Linked DNA regions of Paraglaciecola sp. L3A3. Each later gene encodes a partner of the first gene's protein in a complex. Links are inferred from orthologs where the notes say so. Each region holds a gene or a part of one and is shown in the gene's direction. Other genes may lie near its edges.

The links. Proteins that work in one complex are often made in the same cells at the same time.
Region 2: the proteins of sbcB (region 1) and ssb are in contact, whole or in part, in a crystal structure (PDB 3C94), measured with the Escherichia coli proteins. The link is inferred for Paraglaciecola sp. L3A3 from one-to-one orthologs.

What each region holds. Positions count from the first base shown.
Region 1 is NZ_CP047023.1:2,333,624-2,342,368, reverse strand. Bases 2,426-5,362 are described here. They hold sbcB (exodeoxyribonuclease I), read left to right. Parts: upstream 2,426-3,142; coding sequence 3,143-4,582; downstream 4,583-5,362. Other genes in these bases: GQR87_RS09795 (DUF342 domain-containing protein), read left to right, coding at 4,697-5,362; GQR87_RS09805 (3-dehydroquinate synthase), read right to left, coding at 2,426-2,609. Also shown: GQR87_RS09815 (EboA domain-containing protein), read right to left, coding at 1-558; GQR87_RS09810 (UbiA family prenyltransferase), read right to left, coding at 570-1,451; more of GQR87_RS09805, read right to left, coding at 1,455-2,425; more of GQR87_RS09795, read left to right, coding at 5,363-6,361; GQR87_RS09790 (NAD(P)-dependent oxidoreductase), read right to left, coding at 6,424-7,287; GQR87_RS09785 (glutathione peroxidase), read left to right, coding at 7,363-7,845; GQR87_RS09780 (methyltransferase), read right to left, coding at 7,842-8,600; GQR87_RS09775 (Nif3-like dinuclear metal center hexameric protein), read right to left, coding at 8,622-8,745. UniProt on the Escherichia coli protein: Degrades single-stranded DNA (ssDNA) in a highly processive manner.
Region 2 is NZ_CP047023.1:4,949,095-4,956,498, reverse strand. Bases 1,666-4,459 are described here. They hold ssb (single-stranded DNA-binding protein), read left to right. Parts: upstream 1,666-2,649; coding sequence 2,650-3,270; downstream 3,271-4,459. Other genes in these bases: GQR87_RS20585 (TonB-dependent receptor domain-containing protein), read left to right, coding at 3,651-4,459; GQR87_RS20595 (MFS transporter), read left to right, coding at 1,666-2,637. In the rest of the region: excinuclease ABC subunit UvrA, read right to left, coding at 1-1,096; more of GQR87_RS20595, read left to right, coding at 1,297-1,665; more of GQR87_RS20585, read left to right, coding at 4,460-5,762; GQR87_RS20580 (PepSY domain-containing protein), read left to right, coding at 5,818-7,212. UniProt on the Escherichia coli protein: Plays an important role in DNA replication, recombination and repair. Binds to ssDNA and to an array of partner proteins to recruit them to their sites of action during DNA metabolism. Acts as a sliding platform that migrates on DNA via reptation.

The sequences.
Region 1 (8,745 bases):
ACACATATTAGATAATTGAGCCGACAATCTTTTATTCAAGCCTAACAATGTATCAATATGTAAACCTAAAAATAAAGTTTTAAGTACCAATTGATTGAAATTTAAATCTTCAAAATGTTCACTAGCATAAGAATTATTCAAAGCAAGTGCAGTAAATTCATCTAAACTATTGCAGCGCCCTGCCCTTACAGCAATGGCAACCGCTTCTCCTTTTGAATCAATCAAATTAAGGCCTCGCAAAATAGCAGCCTTTTCACTGCTATCCCCGGCTTGATAATAACCTTTAACTACAGTACTGACACTTAGCTCATTATGACTGGTGAGTACCTGTAACAATAAAGCTATACGCAACAAATCACTTACTTCGGTAGTGGTCAACAAAATATTTTCAATCTGATTAATTGATTGAATTTTACGTTTAACCACCACAGAAATATCCAGTAGATCATTAATAGGATCGGTACTTAGCTGAAGACTACTCATGGCATTGTCAAACCAAAGCTGCTCATTTGCTGATAAATTGGCGGAAATAAGATCGGTAAGTTGGGTTAAATACATTTATTTATCAATCAAGTTATAGCGTTTAAGCGTTTATTTAAAATGCGGCAAGGAGGCAGCAAAGCGAGAATCACTAAAGCAAAGATATAATGCCCTGAAATTGCGACCAAAAGTGCATCTAATGGGATAACACCAATGACCATAAAAACAATCATTTTTTGAATATTCTCAGGACAAAAATGTTGTAACACTTGTTTTAATTTATTAAACATCAGAGCAAGCCATATTACCACTAATGCCAATGCAATCCATTTGTGGACACCAGCTAGATCAAATTCAAATTGAATTAAGTACAAACAAGACAACAAAACAATCACTAAAGCCAACGCACATAACCAAATTGCATTTTTGTTTTGAGCTGTAGTTTCTTGTTTGCTTAGATAGGTTAACCCTGTGATATAGGCAAAGATCGGTACAGCAATTAGATAACTCTTAGCTGATAAGGCAACAAAACTGGCACCCAACAACCAATTAATATAACGGCAAGATGCCATACAAAAAGAACCCAAAAGTCCTTCTTTTAACCAACCATTATAAACCAATATAGAGAGACATAGAGCAATACCCACATAACCAGATATACTGTTATGTAAGAAAGCCATAATTAAACCTAGTGCCATCAAACCAGTACCTAATAACCAAGCTTGTTTTATTGATATATCGCCACTGGGAATAGGTCTTGAAGGACGTTCGGCTAAATCTTCAGCATAATCAAAACAATCGTTTAAAGTCATACCAGCAAAATAAAAACAAACACTGGCGACCAATAAATATAAAACATTTATACTTAGATGCCCAGCAGACATGATCACAGACGCAGCTATGATGTTAGAAAGTGCTGTAAATCCTGCTGGTGCTCGAACTAATTTTAGATAATTGACTAATTTAGCCATCACCTAACAACTACCAATTGTCATTAATTGCTGCAAAGCTTGGCTCATAATTTTTTCATCTATTTCATTCACTTCAAATCCACTGCCAATATCACTTAACAAGGTGATACATAAGTTACCACCTAAGTGTTCCTTAAACTCAGCAAGTGCTTTGACAATGTTCAATTTTTCTAACACAGCATGATTAAGTACAAAACCAACATCTACTAACAAATTAATCACTTGGTCTTTTTTATCTACAGACAAGTGTCCTTTTAAAGAAGAATAAATAGTATCAAGAGCAATGCCAATAGCCACAGCTTCACCATGGCGTATTTCATTCGCCGTTAATTCTTCTAATTTATGGGCTGACCAATGACCAAAATCCAAAGGTCTAGCTGAACCTAACTCAAAGGGGTCACCAGAAGTAGCAATATGATCTAAATGTAATTGTGCACACTGGATAATCATATGTTGTGAGGCTTTTTCCTCAAATTCAGCTAAGGCAAAACGGCTTTGGTAAAGTTCAGCAAAAAAAGTAGGATCTTTAATTAACGCCACTTTTACCGCTTCAGCTATGCCTGCTCTTTTGTCCCTTGCGCTTAAGGTATTTAACAAATCAAAATCATTCACTACAGCAAAAGGTGGTGCAAAAGTGCCAACAAAGTTTTTACGCTTGTGATAATTCACTGCGTTTTTCACCCCAACACCAGCATCATTTTGTCCCAATACTGTAGACGGCATTCTGATTAAACGAATTCCACGATGAGCCGTTGCGGCAGCAAAACCGACAGCGTCGACTACCGCGCCGCCGCCAATAACTAGAATATAAGAATGACGATCTATTTGAAACTTTTCTACTGCATGATAAATATCGTCAATAACAGTTTCATCATTTTTACAATCTTCCCCAGCCGGTACAATCATACTCGGTAAGCTTTCAATATTATGATGTTCACAATATTGTTCAATCCTGACGGCTAAATCGGGATTAGCTTGATCAACACCTTCATCTAATATGGCTAATAACTTAGGTGACTCAGTTAAATTATCGATTAAATTTATTAGAGTATTGTCTTGAAGATCAAAACAATTGCGCGTAAACAAAACGGAATATTGATAATTTAAGGTGAATTCTTGCGTGATTACCTGCATAGATGAATTATTTTCTAATGACATGACTACTGACCTTTAAAACAGCTGCAAATGCATTATATCTTCACAGCAATAAGATATTTATTTGCCCAACAACTATATGTGTTCAATTAAGAGATTGGCTTTATTATTTTCAAATTAACTAGTAAACGATGCACAATCAGGTATGAAAAGGCTAAGTTAAAGATGAATTGAAACAAAAGGGACCAACAAAATCCTAGGTTACCAAATACTCTCATAATTCTTAATATTAACCAAAATAACGTAAGCTTAATACAAAAAATATTAATCATAATCGTTACAAAATGCGTTAAACCAGACTTTTTACAAATAAAATAATATGACAAAGGGACATTTTACGAATTATTACTCATTATCACTTTTATTTACATATGTCGTGTCGAAAATGAAGCTTCAGTTAATTAAGTAGACTTGAAAGTATTATCATTTCACCACAAAACTTTGTTATCTTACATAATCAAGAAAAAGAAAGAAAAAACCTGTTCAAATAATAACTACTACAGGTAAATTTTAAACCACCATATCAGAATAAACATATGACAAATAAAAATACTGCAAGCATCTTTTGGCACGATTACGAAACGTGGGGAGCAAACCCACAAAAAGATATGCCATGTCAATTTGCTGGTATTAGAACCGACCTAGAGCTAAACATCATAGATGAACCATTAATGATGTTTAGCCAAATTGCTAGCGATTGTTTGCCTAATCCATATGCCTGTTTAGTGACAGGTATTACCCCGCAGAAAACCTTGCGAGAGGGACTAATCGAACGAGATTTCATTGCTAAAATCCATCATGAATTCTCCAAAGAAAACACCTGTGTAGCGGGTTATAACAACATTCGTTTTGACGATGAAATTACTCGTTATACCTTGTATCGAAACTTTTACGACCCCTATGCTAGAGAATGGCAAAACGGTAATAGTCGTTGGGATATTATTGATTTGGCTAGAGCCTGTTATGCACTTCGACCAGAAGGTATTGAGTGGCCATTGAAAGAATCTGGTCAACCGAGCTTTAAGCTTGAGGATTTAACCAAGGCTAACAATGTCGAGCATCAAGATGCTCATGATGCGATGTCTGACGTTTATGCAACTATTGCTATCGCTAAACTCATCAAACAAGCCCAACCTAAATTATATGACTACATCTTTACTTTAAGAAACAAGAAAAAAGTACTTGAGTTAATCAACTGCGAGCAACTTACCCCTTTAGTACACGTCTCTTCTAAAATATCTTCTGAACATGGCTGTTGTACTTGGATCGTGCCTATTGGCTTTCATCCAACCAATAAAAATGCAGTAATTGTATTAAATTTAGCTCAAGATCCATCTCCTCTATTTAATCTGGATCCTGAACAAGTCAGAGATAAATTATACACACCAAGCAATATGTTGGAAGAAGGTGAAGAAAGGCTGCCAATTAAGTTGATTCATATTAATAAATGCCCAGTATTAGCGCCTGCGAAAACACTGACCACAGATAATGCTGAACGTTTAAACATTGATAGACAAGCTTGTTTAGATAATTTACAAAAGATAAAAAACAATCCCTCATTGTTAACCAAACTGCAAGAGGTATATACTGATAATCATGACCGAGAGCCTCTCGATGCTGATTATGCTTTATATACTGGAGGCTTTTTTTCATCAGCAGACAAGTATTTAATGCAACAAGTTGTTACAGCAAATTTACAAGAATTAACAGAACTAACCCTACCCTTTGAAGATGAACGCTTAAACACCTTATTATTTAGATATAGAGCAAGAAACTTTCCTCAGTGTTTAAATCAAACTGAAACAGAAAAGTGGCAAAGATATCGGCAATTCAAATTAACAGATGAATCATCAAATGCCAGTATAAAACTGACTGAATACCTTCAATTACTTGAGCAACTAAGTATTGAACACAAAAACAATCCAGAAAAATTAGAGCTACTCAAAACCCTTTACATATATGCCAATAACCTTTAATAATGTTGTAAAAGTGTGAACGGCTCATGCTTCTGTCAATTAAGCCGATGTTATAAGAACTGGCAAGTAAGTTCGTTCGCCCAATTGGTAAAAATATAAGATAAAGGCAATTAAATGCTTGGAATAAGTTTAAAAGTTGATTCTACAGATACCTATTTAGATATTGAAATTGAACCTGCAAATTTAGAATCTGTTATTGACGCAAAACTGCTTTTTAACATTATAAAAGACAGTGAATTTGCTGACTTTTTCGTATTCGATGAAAATGTTATAGATTTGATTAGTCACTACAAAAACGCTATAGCAAACAATGATAATTCCCTCATTTCACAAAGAATCGGTGAAAGACGTGATACAGAAATAAAATGTATTATTACGGCAGGTGAATTAACTGCAGAGTTAACCTTAATAGTTGGTTATGCTGGCAAAATCCCATCTGTCGATGAATTAATAACTATTCTAAATCAAGCTGGAGTAACCAGAGGTGTCAGTACCAAACGATTACAAAAATTAGTCGAACAACTAGACCATTCATCACCTGGCGATATTTTGTTTGATACCGTCGCTCAAGGCTTGCCTCCTAAAGCTGGTAGCTCATCCAAACTGCAACCTTTAGTACAAAATGCATTAGAACGAATATTGACTCCACAAGCTAAAGGTAATCAAAGAGTTGATATGCGCAATTTAGGTGCCGTAATTTGTGTAAAAAAAGGAGCCGAGTTATTACGTAGGCTACCACCTTCAGAAGGACGCCATGGATTTACCGTTACTGGAGCTCAAATCAAAGCAAAACCAGGAAAATGGCTCAAATTTAGACCAGGTGACGGTACTGTAATTAGTGACCATGATGAAAACTTGCTTATTGCTGATATCACAGGTATGCCTAAATTTAAGGCATCCAAAATGTGGGTTGATGATGTATTCATCTGTAAAGGCGTCAATGTAGGCACTGGCAATATAGAATATGATGGAGCGGTACTTGTTAATGGTGATGTCACTGAAAATATGAAAATAATCTCCACTGGAGATGTCACAATTAACGGTTTTGTTGAATCGGCATATATTCAGGCTGGGGGTGATATTATTATCACTGAAGGAGCTATGGGAAAGGTGAATGAAGCCATGACAGAATATAGCACTACCCTAGTAGCTCAAGGCAGCGTACACATTCAACATGGCCAAGGCTTAAACATTAAATGTAATGGTAATGTCTCTGTCGGTCGTCAATTAGCATACAGCCAAATTGAATCAAAAGGTAAAGTCACAGTAGGTGCTGCAGATAAGCCAAATGGTAATATTTTTTCTTGTAATGTAAAATGTTGTGGCCAATTTATAGCTGGCACTGTAGGCGCGGTTTCTGGTAGTAACTTGAGTATTGATTTTAGCGAAGGCTTTAATCGTTTATTAGAACGCAAAGATACTTTAGATGATTTATTAAAACAAATTTCACAAAATAACCACAGGCATATGGAAAGAATGAATATCATTAATTCCAAATTTGTTCCCAGAGATATGCAAAGCCGAGTTGATGAAGCTAATCAGTTATATCAAGGAGAAACCCAACTGTTAAATTGGTTACACCACAAAGCCAAAGAAATGCATCAGGCTAAAGAAAAATATCAAGCTAATATTCAAATGATTGCCAACAAAAAGGTATATCCTGGGGTGACAATTAAACTGAATAATAGAACTTGGCGAGCCGATAGAGAGTATGACCGCTCAAAAGTTTGTTTTGCAGACCATCAATGGCAGTTAGAACCACTGACCTCAAAAATGTAATAGCAAGTTGTTCGTCATTCGTCCACGAACAACTTGACTGCAGTGACAAAAAATAAATTGTTTTAAAGCCGAGTTAGTAAACTAGAAGTGTCCCAACGACCACCACCTTTGTTTTGCACATCGGCATAAAATTGATCAACTAATGCCGTTAAAGGTAAAATAGAACCATTATTTTTTGCTGCAGATAATGCAATATCTAAATCTTTACGCATCCAATCCACAGCAAAGCCGAAATCAAATTCACCCGCTAACATAGTCTTAGCTCGATTTTCCATCTGCCAAGATTGTGCAGCACCTTTTGAGATAACATCAACAACGGCTTCACAGTCTAATCCAGCATGTTGACCAAAGCTCAATGCTTCAGCTAATCCCTGAACTATGCCTGCAATACATATTTGATTCATCATCTTGGCCAATTGACCACTTCCTGTATCACCTAACAAACGACTAAACTTAGCATAACAAGACAACACACTTTCAACTCGCTCAAAATCGACCTTTTGGCCTCCTAGCATGACAGTTAATTGTCCATTTTCTGCGCCTGCTTGTCCCCCTGAAACTGGAGCATCTAAAAAACCCACATTAAATTGTTTGCAAGTGATAGCCATTTCACGGGCGACTTCAGCAGACGCTGTGGTGTGATCAATAATAATATTGCCCTCGGAGATACCAGCCAACACACCTGTTTCACCTAACATAACTGAACGGAGATCATTATCATTACCCACACAAATTAACACAATGTCAGCAAACTCTGCAGCGGCTTTAGGGCTCAACACGTATTCGGCTGAAAACTCCTTAGCCCAAGCTTGTGCTTTTGATATGGTCCTATTGTAGACCACCACTTGATGACCTGATTTAGCACAATGACCAGCCATGGGATACCCCATGACACCTAAACCAATAAATGCAATTTTATGTGACACAAAGACTCCTTAATATATTGATCCGTTTTCAGAAAATGACAGTATGTAAACCTGATTGAATAGCAGAGACATATCATGACAAACACCATATACCAGTTTGATGCGACTTTAAATAATGGTGAAACCATAAATTTTCAAGATTATAAAGACAAAGTGCTTTTAGTGGTCAATACCGCTAGTAAATGTGGCTTTACTCCACAATATGAAGGGCTACAAAAGTTGTACGCTGAATTTAAAGATCAAGGCTTTGCAGTATTGGGCTTTCCTTGCGATCAATTTGGTCATCAAGAACCTGGCAATGACTCGGATATACAAGAATTTTGTAGTCTAAACTTCAATGTGAATTTTCCATTGTTTAAAAAAATAAATGTAAATGGCGTTAACACAGCCCCTATTTACACATTTTTAAAGCAAGGAGCGCCTGGTATTCTCGGCAGTAAGAATATCAAATGGAATTTCACTAAATTTTTAATCAATAAAAACGGCCGAGTGGTGAAACGGTATGCATCGACCACTAAACCAGAAAAAATAGCAGCCGACATTCAAGCGCTACTTTAATCTTTCTGCGCAATAATTTGAAAATATTTACCTAACCACAAGTATGGTTGTTGCCAGCCATACTCTAGTTCTAATTTTTTAAGCTGTTGATAATGCTTTTCTTGTTTGTCTAAATCTCGTAAATAATCATGAAAACAACGAATGCCAGCTTGATGTTTTATGGTTAAAGGTAAAGCCTCAAACTCAGCCAACACATGACTCGGTCGTAATGGATTATTAGGTGTCAATCGCACCCGGTTCTTAACCTTCATACCCTGCTCTACATAATCAAAGTTTCCGTAACACATGTTGCCAAACAACTGAGCGTCACGGTTAAAAAAGCTCAGAGATAAATATCCATTTGGCTTGACCATACTTGCTAATTTGACTAGCACTTGTTGTGGGTTTTTAACCCATTCTAAAACCGCATGACAAATAACCAAGTCATATTGTTGCTCACCTAAAGACAAAATGTCTGCATTGATTAACGAAAAATCGCCTAAACCTGTTAATTTCTGTTTAGCAATATCAAGGGGATCCATAGCAATATCGGTTAATGTAACTTTATGCTGCATATTCAATAAGGATTCTGTCATCATACCTGTACCGCCCCCCGCATCCAATATGGTCATCCCGCCATATGAAATAGGGGTATGTTGGATTAGATGGGCAAGTAACAATTCGTGACGTAGTCGACCTTTAGTTGAGCCATAGATATTTTTTTGAAACTTATCTGCGATGTCGTTAAAGCTACGATCTTGTTGGTCATTCTTCATTAAAGATTATGTCCCTAATTTTTAAGCGGGGTTGGGGATATCGACAAACACAGACTCAATACCTAACTCATTTTGTATATGTTCGCCTACCGCTTTAGCACCATAACGCTCGGTAGCATGATGACCTGCGGCATAAAAATGAATA
Region 2 (7,404 bases), 2.6 Mb from region 1 along the record:
CGCCGCGATCATTGATATATTTGAATTTTAACGATGTACCTTTACTACCATGTAGCACTATATCTTTAGCTTTATCGTCTAATTCTGCAAAAGGTTTGGTCAAATCAAAGTCATAATGATCGGCTACGGCTTGTAACATTTGGAAGTAGTAATAACTACGTTTATCCCAACCACGAATAGCACCACCTGATAAGCTCAACTCATCGTTAGCAATAATGCGGTGTGGGTCGAAAAATTGTCTAGTACCTAAACCATCACAGCTTTGACATGCCCCTGCTGGGTTATTAAAAGAGAACAATCTTGGCTCAAGCTCGGCCATGCTGTATCCACAGTGTGGGCAAGCAAAGTTAGAAGAAAATACCAGAGCTTCTTTGTCGGGCTCATCCATATAGGCCACTTTAGCTGTGCCGCCAGATAGATTAAGTGCTGTCTCGAAAGATTCAGCTAAGCGGAGTTTTAAGTCTTCACGCACTTTAAAACGATCCACTACTACTTCTATAGTGTGTTTTTTGTGTAGATCTAGCTCTGGTGGATCAGATAAATCACAGACATTACCGTCGATTCTAGCGCGAATAAAACCTTGGGCCGATAGGTTTTCTAAGGTTTTTAAATGTTCACCTTTACGATCTTGCACCACAGGGGCTAACAACATTAATTTATTGTCAGCAGGCATAGTCATGACTCTGTCAACCATTTGACTGATAGTCTGTGCATCTAGCGGTACGTTGTGATCAGGACAACGAGGTTCACCTACTCGCGCATATAACAAACGCAAATAATCATAAATTTCGGTGATAGTGCCCACAGTAGAGCGTGGGTTATGGGATGTTGATTTTTGTTCAATAGAAATGGCCGGAGAAAGACCGCCAATGTGATCCACATCTGGCTTTTCCATCATAGACAAAAACTGCCTAGCGTAGGCTGAAAGAGACTCAACATAACGTCTTTGCCCTTCTGCATACAAGGTATCGAAGGCGAGAGAGGATTTGCCTGAGCCAGATAGCCCAGTAATAACGGTGAGCTTATCTCTAGGAATGTCTAGACTGATGTTCTTAAGATTGTGGGTGCGGGCCCCGCGTACTTCAATATTTGCCATTATTAGATCTGTATCAGCGCAAAAGAAGAAGTATTACATACTCTTAAAATTAGCACTACGGTAAGCGGCATTATCTTTTGAATTCTTAACTAAAAGTTAATTCTTTGCTGATTAATATTCCTGAAAAATGCAAAATATGCTAAGGTTCTCGGCCATTTTTAGTATTGTTATTTAACGACCTTTAAAAAACTGACCTAACCTTGAATTCTACCGAACTCCGCACAGCCTTTTCACTGGCGTTTATCTACGTATTACGCATGCTTGGCTTGTTTATGATCATGCCTGTATTAGCTATTAGTGCACAGCATTATCCTGATTATTCCGCATTTTTGGTGGGCTTAGCTATTGGTGGTTATGGTTTAACTCAAGCTGTTTTGCAAATCCCTATGGGGGTGCTGTCAGACAAAATAGGTCGTAAGCCAGTTATTGCTGGTGGTTTATTAATATTTGCCGTGGGAAGTTTAGTGGCAGCCAATGCTGAAAGTATGCAATGGGTAGTGATTGGCCGATTCTTACAAGGGGCGGGTGCTATTGCCGGAGCCATTATGGCCTTAGCCGGTGACCTAACCCGAGAAGAACAAAGACCTAAAGTTATGGCTATTATCGGTATTTCTATCGGTTTTTCTTTTTACTTAGCTTTATTACTGGGCCCGCTAGTAGTGGGTAAATATGGCTTAAGTGGTATTTTCTTCGCTACTGGTACCTTAGCGCTATTATGTATTCTGCTGGTGGTATTTGTTGTGCCCAACGGCAAAAACATCGCCCCTAGAGGTGACACCTTACCTATCGTGCGAGACTTAAAGATTTTATTTTCTCATCCGCAATTATTACGACTAAATATCAGCGTGATGTTATTACACATGTTGATTACTTTATTATTTGTACAAATTCCCGTATTTTTAATTGATTTAGCCTGGCCTCTGTCTACTCATTGGAAAGCTTATTCAATTGTACTATTTGCCTCAATTATTGGTTTAGTGGCCTTGATGTCACTGGCTAAAAAACAACAAAAAGTGGTGATGTTATTGAGTGTGGCGGGGTTGGCGTTAGTGTTTGCAGTAATGGCAATCGACCACTCATCCATTGTTTATTTATTAATTATTATCAGCCTGTTTTTTACCTGTTTTAATTATTTAGAAGCCAATTTCCCGGCTATGGTGTCAAGTATCGCGCCAGCGGGTAAAAAAGGCTCTGCTATGGGCATTTATGCTAGTTTTCAATTCTTTGGTGCATTCATAGGAGGACTGCTTTCAGGTAGCATTTCACAATATGTAGGCAACCAATGGGTGTTTGTATTGGCCTCTGGGTTATGCATCATTTGGTTGTTATTGATCCAAGGAATTTCTGCGACGAATCGTTTAAAAAGATATACACTTAAGACAATTAATCAGACACCAGATTTGGCACTGCAGCAACTTTCAGAATTGGAAGGTGTAGTGGATGTAACCGTTGTTTCAGATGAGCAGGTTATTTATCTAAAAGCAGATGGCAAACACTTCGATATGCAACAAGCACGACGTGTACTGGGTTTACAAGAATAGTGAGGAAATAAAATGGCGAGTAAAGGTGTTAATAAAGTAATTTTGGTCGGTAACTTAGGTAAAGATCCTGAGGTACGTTATACGCCAAATGGTAAAGCGGTGGCCAATCTAACCTTGGCCACATCTGAAAGCTGGAAAGATCAAAGCGGTCAAATTCAAGAAAAAACTGAATGGCATCGCGTATCTATGTTTGGCAAGTTAGCTGAAATTGCTGGCGAATATTTACGTAAAGGCAGCCAAGTGTATGTCGAAGGCAAGTTGCAAACGCGGAAATGGCAGAACAAAGAAGGCCAAGATCAGTACACCACAGAAATCGTTTTAGACCCCTTTAATGGTGTTATGCAAATGTTGGGTGGCAAAGGTGGAAACAATCAATCTGAAGGTGGGTTCCAAGGACAACAACGTCCAGCGCAAGCTCCGCAACAGAATCAAGGTTACCAACAAGCACCACAACAGAACCAAGGTTATCAGCAGGCTCCGCCGCCGCAACAGCAATATCAGCAGCCTCCTGCTCAACAAGCTCCGCAACAAAATCAAGGTTACCAACAAGCACCACAAGGTCAACAGCAGGGCAAACCAGCCGCACCTATGGCCGAACCTGATTTTGATTTTGATGACGATATTCCGTTTTAATTCAAGACAAAAATAGAAATGTTATTAAAAGCCGCTATTAAGCGGCTTTTTTATTTGGTGGCATGGTATCTACTTTTTGTCATAAATATGTAGGGTTTAAAGGAAAGTGTTTTTTGCCAACTTAAAGTAACTTTGGCCTCTGTTGTGATGGCCGCCTTTATAATAATAAAAACCAATAAGTGGCTGCTTTAAAATAATTTTTTTCGGTTGTTGAAAATATATTTTTAGTCCTTACCCAAAAATTATTATCACATTTAAAAACTCAGTATCAATCATTCTCACCAGTCTACTGCGACAATTTGCCACATTCCCCCTTTGTTAATTCTAGGTTAAAGTTTTCCCAGTTTTCTGTTTCATATCATAATAAGAAAGGACACTTTATGCTTCCATTCAAGCGCAGTCGGCTTGCTATTTGTTTTACTCTTCCCTTTATTACCTTCGCAAATGCACAAACTACTCAAGAGCCAGTTGAAACCGTTGAAACCATAGTAGTTCAAGGTGAACAAACTAAATTAGATATTGAGACCGAAAGGTTATTAACCCCAGGCGGGGTGACTATTGTTGATAGTGCTGAGCTGTATGCAAGAAATATCGCGAATTTAGCCGATATGTTGCGTTATGTGCCGGGAGTGTGGGCCACTAGTACCAATGGCTCTGATGGGATGTTTTTTTCCAGTCGTGGCTCTAATTTAGATGCTACTAATTATGATATGAATGGTATCAAGTTGTTGCAAGATGGCCTGCCAGTGACCGCTGCCGATGGCAATAATCACAATCGTATGATTGATCCTTTGAGTGCCAGTTTTGCCACCATCGCCAGAGGGGCTAATGCGCTTACGTATGGTGCCAGTACTCTAGGTGGAGCGATTGATTTTGTTACCCCCACCGCGCGCGATTTAGAAAATGTGGAGTTATTTGTGAATGGCGGTAGTCATGGTCAACTGCAAGGTCGATTAAGTGCCGGAGTGGTAGCGGGCGATTTTGATGGTTTGCTGACTCTCGAAAGCAAGCAGTGGCACGGTTATCGTCAGCATAATAAGCAAGATCGCCAAGGTGTATATGCAAATGCAGGATTACAGCTAAGTGATAATGTACAAACTCGCCTTTACCTAACCTATATTAATAACGATCAAGAACTGCCGGGGGCTTTAAGTGCCGAGCAGTTTGCTGAAGACCCTTATCAGGCAGATCCTAAAGCGATAACAGGGCATTTTCAGGTGAATGTAGAAACCGCCCGATTGGCCAGTAAAACCAGTTGGAAAATTGATGATAAAAGTAGTTTAACTTTTGGTTTGTCGTATGAAGATCAAACCCTTTATCACCCAATAGTTGACAAGGTATTGGTGGATTTTGATGGCCCAGGCCCAGAAGCGCCAACAGAAGTATTTAGCTTGCTAATCAATACCGACCAAACCTCTTTGGGTAGCTCTTTGCGATATAATTTACAGGCTGGTGATCACAACTTATTGCTAGGTATGAATTACGCTCAGACGGCGGTCAAAGGCGGTAATTATCGTAACGATGGCGGGCAACGTAATGGCCTAACAACGTTAGTGGATAATGACGCTGATAGTTTGGAATTATTTGTGTTTGATCGCTGGCAAGTTGCAGACAAATGGCAACTTATGTATGGCCTGCAATCTGTGTCTGCTGGGCGTGATGTGCGCAGTACTGAGGTCGCTGATGATAGTTTACGTAACCCAAGTGCTGATTACGATAGTATCAATCCAAGAGCGGGAGTGATTTACCAACAAAGCGCAGATAGCCAATTGTTTGCCAATATCAGCCGCTTGTACGAAGCGCCGACTAATTTTGAGTTAGAAGACGATGTTAGAGCCGATAATTCTACCCTTGATGCTATGTCTGGCACAGTGTTAGAAGTTGGCACCAGAGGGCAACAACAACTACAAGGCGATAACTTGTGGCGTTGGGATCTGGCTTTTTATTATGCCAAGTTGAGTGATGAAATTCTGTCTATGGACGATCCTACTGCCCCTGGAACTAGCCTGTCTACCAATGTAGATAGCACTATTCATGCAGGTATCGAAGCTTTAGTCGGTGCTAGCTTTACTTTAGGCGAAGGCGCAGTACACACCTTAGAGCCGTTAGTCAGTGTCACGGTGAATGAGTTTTCATTTGATGGCGATGTGACATACGGCAATAACGACCTACCCGCCGCTCCTGCTTATGTGGTTAAGGGCGAAATTATTTATTGCAACAGTAATGGTTTTTATCTAGGGCCCACTTTTGACCTAGTGGATGAACGTTACGCCGATTTTAGTAATAGCTACACAATAGACTCATATGCCTTGTTAGGTTTACGAACTGGCTTGTCTGGAGAGGGCTGGGAAGCTTATGCAGAGATACGCAACCTAACTGATAAAAAGTATGTGTCTAGCCATAGTGTGCGCGACATTGCTGCTGCCGATGCCGCAATTTTAAATGCGGGTGAGCCACGATCTGTCTATCTAGGTTTAAAAATAAGCTTGTAAAAATGACCATAAAAACCAAGCAAACAAAAGTGAGAAAATGTAGGTGAAAACTAAAATGTCGTTTAAAAGTGAAAAATTCCATCATGCCGTACATAGGTGGCATTTTTTTGCTGGTTTGTTTGTTCTACCCTTTTTATTCTTGTTGTCTGTCAGTGGTTTATTGATGCTTATTACTAAACCAATTGAACCATGGTTAGATAGGGATTTATTCGAGGTCTCATCACCAATCACGCAACAAATAACGCAGCAAGGCCAAACAGTTTCTCCCTCAAAAATGTTAGCTAAAGTGCAAACCTTAAACCCTGATGGCAAGGTGAAGTTATACATTGCCCCCAAAAAGGTTACAGAGTCGGCTAGGTTTTCGGTAGTGGCAGGCTCCCATAGCGCTCATGGTGGTCACGGCCAGCCGAGCACTACTGTGTTTGTCAATCCTAACAATGGTGAAGTATTAGGCAGTGTCGATCCCGCTCAATCTTTATATGCTCAAATTAAAACTTTCCATGGCTCGCTATTTTTAGGTGATTTGGGCGATGCTTTAATTGAGATTGCTGCGGGTTTAGCGGTATTAATGATCATCAGCGGGTTTTATATGGCTTGGCCTAAGGCCAGATGGCGAGTGTTAAAGGCACGGCAAGAGTCTTGGCGTCGTCTGCATAGAATGATGGGCTTAGTGGTAGGGTTACCCTTGTTGCTCTTTTTACTGTCGGGTTTAGCTTGGACCAACTTTTGGGGCGGACAGTTAGTACAACCTTGGGGCTCATTACCCGGTACCAGCTTTACTGCGCCAAAGGCTGAAGATACCCATCAAACTATGAATCAAACTGGAGAGCATCAAGTGCCTTGGGCGATGGAACATACCCATATGCCAATGTCGGCAGAAAAACATCACCAACATACTGCTGTAAAAGAGACAGGCGAATTAGATCTAAATTCAACCATAGCAAAAGCCAAACAACTGGGGTTTGATAATTTTAGAGTACATTTACCCCAATCCGAAACCGCGGTGTGGACCATATCAGCTACCACTATTGCCGGTGATATTACTAATCCATTGGCTGAACGCACAGTTCACCTAGATCGCTTCAGCGGTGAAGTATTAGCTGACTTACCCTTTGCCGATTACCCTAAACTAGGTCAAGCCATGGCGACTTTTGTCCCATTTCATCAAGGGGATCTTGGCTGGTGGAATTGGTGGTTAAATATTGTATTAGTGCTGATGGTGATTGGTATTTTATTTAGTGGAATTTTTAGCTGGTGGAAACGCCGCCCTAAAAAGTCAAAGAGACTGGCAGCCCCTGCTGCTCAACCTAGCGCCAGTAAACTGGTAATTGCCTTGATGTTATTGATGGCTTTGTGTTTTCCTTTATCTGCATTGGTATTAGCGGCCATGATCTTAGTAGATTGGTTAGTGCTTTCACGTATCAATTCTTGGCAAAAATGGCTTAAATAGCCTTAGTGCAAATTGCTATTTTCTATCTTATTCAAAGACGTTAATAAAGGTTTACTGAATAAAAAAGCCACGTTCAATGCGCGGCTTAACTTATCTAACTGGATAACTCATAGTTAGTTTTTTGCACTAAAAAAGCCACAAAAATTTGTTATGTCATGAGCCTTAAATTTAAAGTTATTTCTACATGGCCTA